2 regions of the Paraburkholderia phytofirmans OLGA172 genome follow, and region 1 is predicted to be linked to the other one. Evidence: riboswitches for the same ligand, from Rfam matches in the RefSeq annotation. Region 1 holds a riboswitch; the other holds the start of a gene.
The links. Region 1 has a riboswitch for glycine ahead of gcvT (glycine cleavage system aminomethyltransferase GcvT). Riboswitches for the same ligand answer to the same signal wherever they lie in the genome.
Positions count from the first base shown of each region.

Region 2: another riboswitch for glycine. It lies ahead of AYM40_RS27005 (D-amino acid dehydrogenase); the one in region 1 lies ahead of gcvT (glycine cleavage system aminomethyltransferase GcvT).

Region 1 is NZ_CP014578.1:4,508,347-4,511,752, forward strand. Features, by position in the region: gene AYM40_RS19930 (oxidoreductase) at 1-427, shown strand, start outside; gene AYM40_RS19935 (hypothetical protein) at 624-977, shown strand; glycine riboswitch at 1,120-1,221, shown strand; glycine riboswitch at 1,244-1,415, shown strand; gene gcvT (glycine cleavage system aminomethyltransferase GcvT) at 1,497-2,615, shown strand; gene gcvH (glycine cleavage system protein GcvH) at 2,678-3,058, shown strand; gene gcvP (aminomethyl-transferring glycine dehydrogenase) at 3,153-3,406, shown strand, end outside.
Region 2 is NZ_CP014579.1:1,549,471-1,552,876, forward strand. Features, by position in the region: gene AYM40_RS26995 (YceH family protein) at 1-217, opposite strand, end outside; gene AYM40_RS27000 (LysE family translocator) at 499-1,131, opposite strand; glycine riboswitch at 1,363-1,456, shown strand; gene AYM40_RS27005 (D-amino acid dehydrogenase) at 1,631-2,842, shown strand; gene AYM40_RS27010 (BON domain-containing protein) at 2,948-3,217, shown strand; gene AYM40_RS40680 (hypothetical protein) at 3,365-3,406, opposite strand, start outside.

The sequences.
Region 1 (3,406 bases):
GCCGGACTACGTGCATATTCAGCTTGGCTACGGCGAGTTCGAAGTGGTGTTGCATGCAAGCGCACTGACTGCGCTAGTCGCGCCAAGGTTTGCGATTCACGGCACGCAGGGGAGCTATGTGAAATACGGGCTCGATACGCAGGAAGATCAGTTGAAAGCCGGCTTGCGGCCCGGCGACGAGGGATTCGGCGCCGGCAATGCGGCGGGGGTGCTGCGCGCGCTCGAAGGCGATCAGGAAGTGGAGCGGGCGGTGCCTACGCGCAATGGGGAATACGTCGGCTTTTATATTGCCTTGGCGGATGCCATTCAGAACGGCGTGAAATTCCCGGTCAGCGCTCAGGATGCGGTCGACGTGATGACGATCATCGAGCTTGCCGCCCGGAGTTCGGAAGAAGGCGTCCGGCTGCCGTTTGAGCGTCTTCGCTGACTTTTTGCCTAAGGGGCGCTTTCTGGCTATCCGGCGGTGGCATGCGAACCATGCCGCCGCCAAAGGCAAAGAGCCTGACAGCCCCGAAAGGAACATAACGTTACAAATAACCCCGCCTCCGCGGTCAGCGCGAATCCCCAGCAATCCGTTGCTACCCCAGTAGCACCACAAAACGACAACGACTTCCGGAGAGTCCATGCCCCGTATCGTCCGCGCAGTAGCAGCATGCGCATTGCTCAGCTCCCTCGCCGCCTGCGTGGTGGCGCCCCAGCAACCCGCGCCGGCGCCGCGCCCTAATCCGCAGCAGATCGCGGATCAGCGCCTCAACCAGGTCAATGGCCGGATCGACAACCTGAGCCGCCGCATCGACGCTCACGTCAACCAAGGGTACTACCCGCCCCCGCAAGGCGGCGCCCTGCATCACCGTCTGGACGTGATCCGCCAGGAAGCCCACGACATGGCCGCTCAACACGGCGGCGGCCTGTCCGGCGACGAACAGCGCGTGCTGAACCAGGAACTGGACAACGCGGCGCACGCCATCGGCGAATAATCGCGCGGGTTCCGGCACTGCAGCAAAGCAGCGCGGGCATCACGTCCCGCGCTTTTTTTCGATATTTGCGAACCCGCAACGCCAACCGCCGTGCCCCTTGCGAGCCTTTATTTGACAAGCCCCCGGCCCTCGCGTACATTCGCCGCACGCGTCGGGAGAGCGTGCTGGCCGCAGAAAATCGCAGGCCGCGCCGCCGAAGGGGCACACCCGCAAACTCTCAGGCAAAAGGACCGGCCGCGTCGAAAAACCCGCCTCATGGCAGAGGTTTTTCGCACTCTGGAGAGCGGCAGTAGCCGTCTGCGTCGTGTATGCGCCGTATACATCGAGCAGATTCTGGCAAGCTGCCCACCGAAGGGGCGCGCGCTTAACCGTAGCGATGGTGGCTTCAACATCGTACGGCAGCGCAATCTCTCAGGTATCGAGGACAGAGGGGTCATGCAACGCAATCGCTCGCAGCCGGCAGGCCGCGAGGCGTCGTGCCGCATGGCCTTTTTTGTTTCGCGAGACGCCCGAGGCCCCATGACCGAACTCAAACACACCCCGCTCAACGCCACCCATCGTGCGCTCAACGCCCGCATGGTCGATTTCGGCGGCTGGGACATGCCCGTCAACTACGGCTCGCAGATCGACGAACACCGCGCCGTGCGCACCGACGCCGGCATGTTCGACGTCTCGCACATGTGCGTCGTCGATTTCACCGGCGAGCGCGTGCGCGCCTTCTTCGAGTACGCGCTCGCCAACAACGTCGCCAAGCTGCAAACGCCGGGCCGCGCGCTTTACTCCTGTCTGCTGAACCCGAATGGCGGTGTGATCGACGATCTGATCGTCTATTACTTCGGCGAAAATCACTTTCGCGTGGTCGTCAACGCCGGCACCGCCGATAAAGACATCGCCTGGTTCGGCCAGCTCAACGCCGAAGGCAGCTTCGGCCTCACCATCACGCCGCGCCGCGATTACGCGATCGTCGCCGTGCAAGGTCCGAACGCCCGCGAAAAAGTCTGGCAAACCGTGCCGGCTGCGCGCGCCGCCACTGAAGCATTGAAGCCATTCAACGCCGCGCGCATCGAAGACACGCCGTTCGGCGAACTCACCGTCGCCCGCACCGGCTACACCGGCGAAGACGGCTTCGAAATCATCGTCCCGGCGGATCACGTCGAAGCGCTGTGGAACGCACTGCAGGCCCAAGGCGTGCGCCCGGCAGGTCTTGGCGCGCGCGACACGCTGCGTCTCGAAGCCGGCATGAACCTGTACGGCCAGGATATGGACGACAACGTCTCGCCGCTCGACGCCGGCCTCGCCTGGACCGTCGATCTGACCTCGCCGCGCGACTTCGTCGGCAAGGGCAAGCTCGAAGCCAACGGCTCGCAGGCTGCATTCGTCGGTCTGATCCTGCTGAAGGAAAACGGCAAGGCGGCAGGCGTGCTGCGCGCTCACCAGAAAGTCGTCACGCCGCAGGGCGAAGGCGAGATCACCAGCGGTACTTTTTCACCCACGATGCAGGAATCGATCGCCTTTGCGCGTGTGCCGAAAGGCGTGCAGCCGGGCGACACCGTTCACGTCCAGATTCGTGACAAAAACGTTCCCGCAAGCGTGGTAAAACTGCCGTTCGTACGCAACGGCAAAGTGCTGGCAGTTTAAGCAGCCGGCGCGTGCGTCCCCTTTTTGAAACACTACCGAATAACACCGCATAGGAGCATCCGATGAGCATCCCGGCCGATCTGAAATACACCGAATCGCACGAGTGGGTCCGCACCGAAGCGGACGGCACGCTGACGGTCGGCATCACCGACCACGCGCAGGAAGCGCTCGGCGACATCGTCTTCTTCGAAGTCCAGGAACTGGGCAAGACCGTCAACGCTGGCGACACCGTCGCCGTGATCGAATCGGTGAAAGCCGCTTCCGATATCTACGCGCCGGTCTCGGGCGAAATCATCGAAGCGAACCCGGCCGTCGCCGACACGCCGGATGGCGTCAACAGCGCGCCGTACGAGAACTGGCTCTTCAAGATCAAGCCGGCTGCGGACGCATCGCAGGATCGCCTGATCGATGCAGACGCGTACGCAAAGTCCGTCGGCGCCTGATTCACCGCAAGTTGCACCATTACGTTTAAACCCGACAGGCGCGGCGCGTCCGATTCGACAGTCGAACGGACGCCCGCACCGCCAGGAACACCTCATGAAGCTCGAACACCCGGATCGTCTGATGAACCGCACTCCTCTCTCGCTCGCCGCGCTCGAAGTGCATGACGCCTTCGCCGAACGGCACATCGGCCCCGATTCGGCCGACCAGCACGCGATGCTCGAAGCCCTCGGCTTTGCGTCGCGCGCCGCGCTGATCGACGCCGTCATTCCGAAGACGATCCGCCGCAGCGAAACACTGCCGCTCGGCCCCTTCGCGCAGCCGAAGAGCGAAGCGGAAGCGCTCGCCGC
Region 2 (3,406 bases), on a different replicon from region 1:
AGCCGTCGATGGCGGTCAGCACCTCGGCTTCGGTCGCATTCATCACGGGTGTGCGGCCGGTCTTCTGATTGCAGCCCAAGGTCAGCGCGTTCAGCGAAAGCGGATAACTGTCCGGCACGGTGTGTTGCTTTTCGACTAACACGCCAAGCACGCGCCCTTCAAGCAAGGTCAAAGCGCGGATTGAGGGACGGGAAACAGCGTCGGGAGTGGAGTTCATGGAGGATGTCGCCGCATGCGCCGCCTGGTCTCGTGGAGGGTGTGCATTACCGTGGCACAGCCGGGCGGCAGGTTTTAGTTTGTGGGCACTATGATAAACGCCCCGGCCGCTCGCGGTGTACGAATCTCCGCAATGGCCGAGTGTGTCCCGAACGCGTCCGCATTCCTCGAAGCGCATGTCTGTTTCGTTGATGAATATCCACACTCATGTAAAAGACGCTATGAGCATGATGTGGCCAGGGCGCCCGCTGCTCAGGCTCAGGCGAGTCTTCGATATGTGGTTTAACGGCGCGCGTCCAGCGCGATCCGCACGGCCAGACCGGCGAGCACGGTGCCCATCAGCCAGCGTTGCACCAGCAGCCACACTGGCCGCCCAGCGAGAAACCCGGCAATCGAACCCGCCGTGCTCGCAATCAGCGCATTGATCGTGACGGCGATAACAATCTGCACGCAGCCTAGCGCGATCGACTGCGTGAGCACGCTGCCGTGCTCCGGTGAAATGAATTGCGGCAGCAGCGACAGATACATCACGGCGATCTTTGGATTCGCGAGGTTTGTCACGAGGCCCATCGTGAACAGCTTGCGGCGGCTGTCGTGCGGCAGGTCGCGCACCTGGAACGGCGAGCGGCCGCCCGGCTTGACCGCCTGCCACGCCAGATACAGCAGGTAAAGCGCGCCGCCGAATCGCAACGCGTCGTACGCGTAAGGCACCGTCAACAGCAGCGCCGTGATACCGAACGCCGCGCAAAACATGTAGAACACATAGCCGAGCGCGACGCCGCCGAGCGACACGAGTCCGGCGCGCCGCCCCTGGCAGAGCGATCTCGAGATCAGATAGATCATGTTCGGGCCGGGCGTGAGCACCATGCCGAACGAGACCAGGGCGAAGGCGAGCAGGGTTGTGACAGCGGGCACGGCGGTCTCCTCTGTGAATTGAAGTCGGGCAACGCCACCCAATATAGCCGATGTCGCCGCTTCAAGCCCTCTATCCGGACCTGAAAAACCCACGCCGGCAGTTGAACGGCGGTCATCGCGTTTGTGGCCGGAACTGCCGTTCCATATGGCGCGGTACCGGGCCGATGGGGCGCTGCATTGCAGGAAACACTTGCGGCGAAGACTTTTGCCCGGTATCGTCGAGCCGTTCTGCATCGCAGCGCGGGAGAGATCGTCAGAGGTTTGTGACGACGCCGACGGAGCAACCGCCCCGGAAACTCTCAGGCAAAAGGACCGCGCAGCTGGAACATCTGGAGAGCGGCGCCGTGCGCGCCCACCGAAGGGGATTCCCCGCATACCGCTTACGTCGCGCGCGTATGCTCACGGGAAGAAACTCTCAGGTACATGAACAGATGGGGCATCGACGCCGGTTTCGATACGAAATCGACACCGGTGATGCTCAACTACTCTGGATCATGTCATGTCAAGAATCGCCATTATCGGCGCCGGCATTACCGGCGTCACGACTGCTCACGCCCTGGCGCAGCGCGGCCACCACGTCACCGTGTTCGAACGTCATCGCTATGCGGCGATGGAGACCTCGTTCGCCAACGGTGGCCAACTGTCCGCCAGCAATGCGGAAGTCTGGAACAGTGCGGCCACCGTGCTGAAGGGGTTGCGCTGGATGCTCACGCGCGACGCCCCGCTGCTGCTCAATCCGATGCCCACGTGGCACAAGTATTCGTGGATGGGCGAATTTTTACGGCAGATTCCGCGCTATCGCGCGAACACCGTCGAAACGGTGCGGCTCGCGATTGCAGCGCGTGAGCATCTGTTTTCGATCGCCGAGCGCGAGGGGATCGACTTCGATCTGGAGCGGCGCGGCATTTTGCACATCTATAAGACGCGCAAGGAATTCGATGCCGCGAGCAAGGTGAATGAATTGCTGCGCGAAGGCGGCCTGGACCGGAATCCGGTGACGTCGAGCGAGTTGCATGCGATCGAGCCTACGCTGCAGGGTGATTTTTTTGGCGGTTTTTTTACGCCTTCGGATTCGACTGGCGATATTCACAAGTTCACACGTGGGCTTGCAGAGGCGTGCGCGCGGCATGGCGTGGAGTTTCATTACGATGCGGAAATTACGGCTATCGAACAGCCGGCTGAGGGGCGGTTTTCGCTGAGCGTGAATCTGGCCGGTGAGCCGCAGCAGTTTGCTTTTGAGCAGATCGTGGTGTGTGCCGGTGTAAAGAGCCGCGATTTTGCGGCAATGCTGGGCGATCACGTGAATGTCTACCCGGTGAAGGGCTATTCGATCACCGTTTGCCTCGACGATGAAGTGAGCCAGCAGCGCGCGCCGTGGGTGAGTCTGCTCGACGATAGCGCGAAGATCGTGACTAGCCGGCTCGGCGTGGATCGGTTTCGGGTCGCCGGCACGGCGGAGATCAATGGGTTCAATCGGGATATTCGGTCGGATCGGATCGCGCCTTTGGTCGACTGGACTCGACGGTATTTTCCTGAGGTGTCGACTTCGAAGGTGATTCCATGGGCTGGGTTACGGCCTATGCTGCCGAGTATGTTGCCGAAGGTGGGGCGCGGGAAACGGCGCGGCGTCTTTTATAACACCGGGCATGGGCATTTGGGGTGGACGTTGTCGGCGGCTACGGCGCAGGTCGTGGCTGGGTCTATTCAATAGGTCTTGTTTTTGCCTGCGCGGCGCTTGTTGGTCTGTGCTTTTGTGGCGTTGGCCTTGACATCTGCTAGTGTTGTCCAATCGCTGTCCCCTCTCGAGGGAATCTCCATGGCTAGCTCCCGCTCCGCCGCGCGCAGCAACGCAAGCACGCACCTCACCGATGGACAGATCGCCGCAGAAGCGATCAGGCGCCTAGCCTGGGATGCAGCCCTTCCCCCAAACGTCCTGCATGTCAAAGTCTTACACGGCCGCATCAGCCTGCTAGGCGAACTTCACCGCGAGCAACAAAGAACCGCAGCACTCGAAGACGTCTCCCGCCTGTTCGGCGTAACAGGCATTTCAGACCACACGACGATAAAACCAAGCGTGTTGATATAGCCTTTCGCGTGATAGCCAGGCGCGCGCAGATTGTCGTGGCGTGGAGTGTGGAGCGGCCGATTCGATTGCCGGCCCGAACGGTGGCTAGCGCCCGCTCGATTGTTCGATTGTGCGACTGCTCGTTCGCGGGTTTTCAGTTGAAGGGTCTCAAACCGGCTCTTTCTGGTCCCGTTGTGGCGGCTGGTAGCG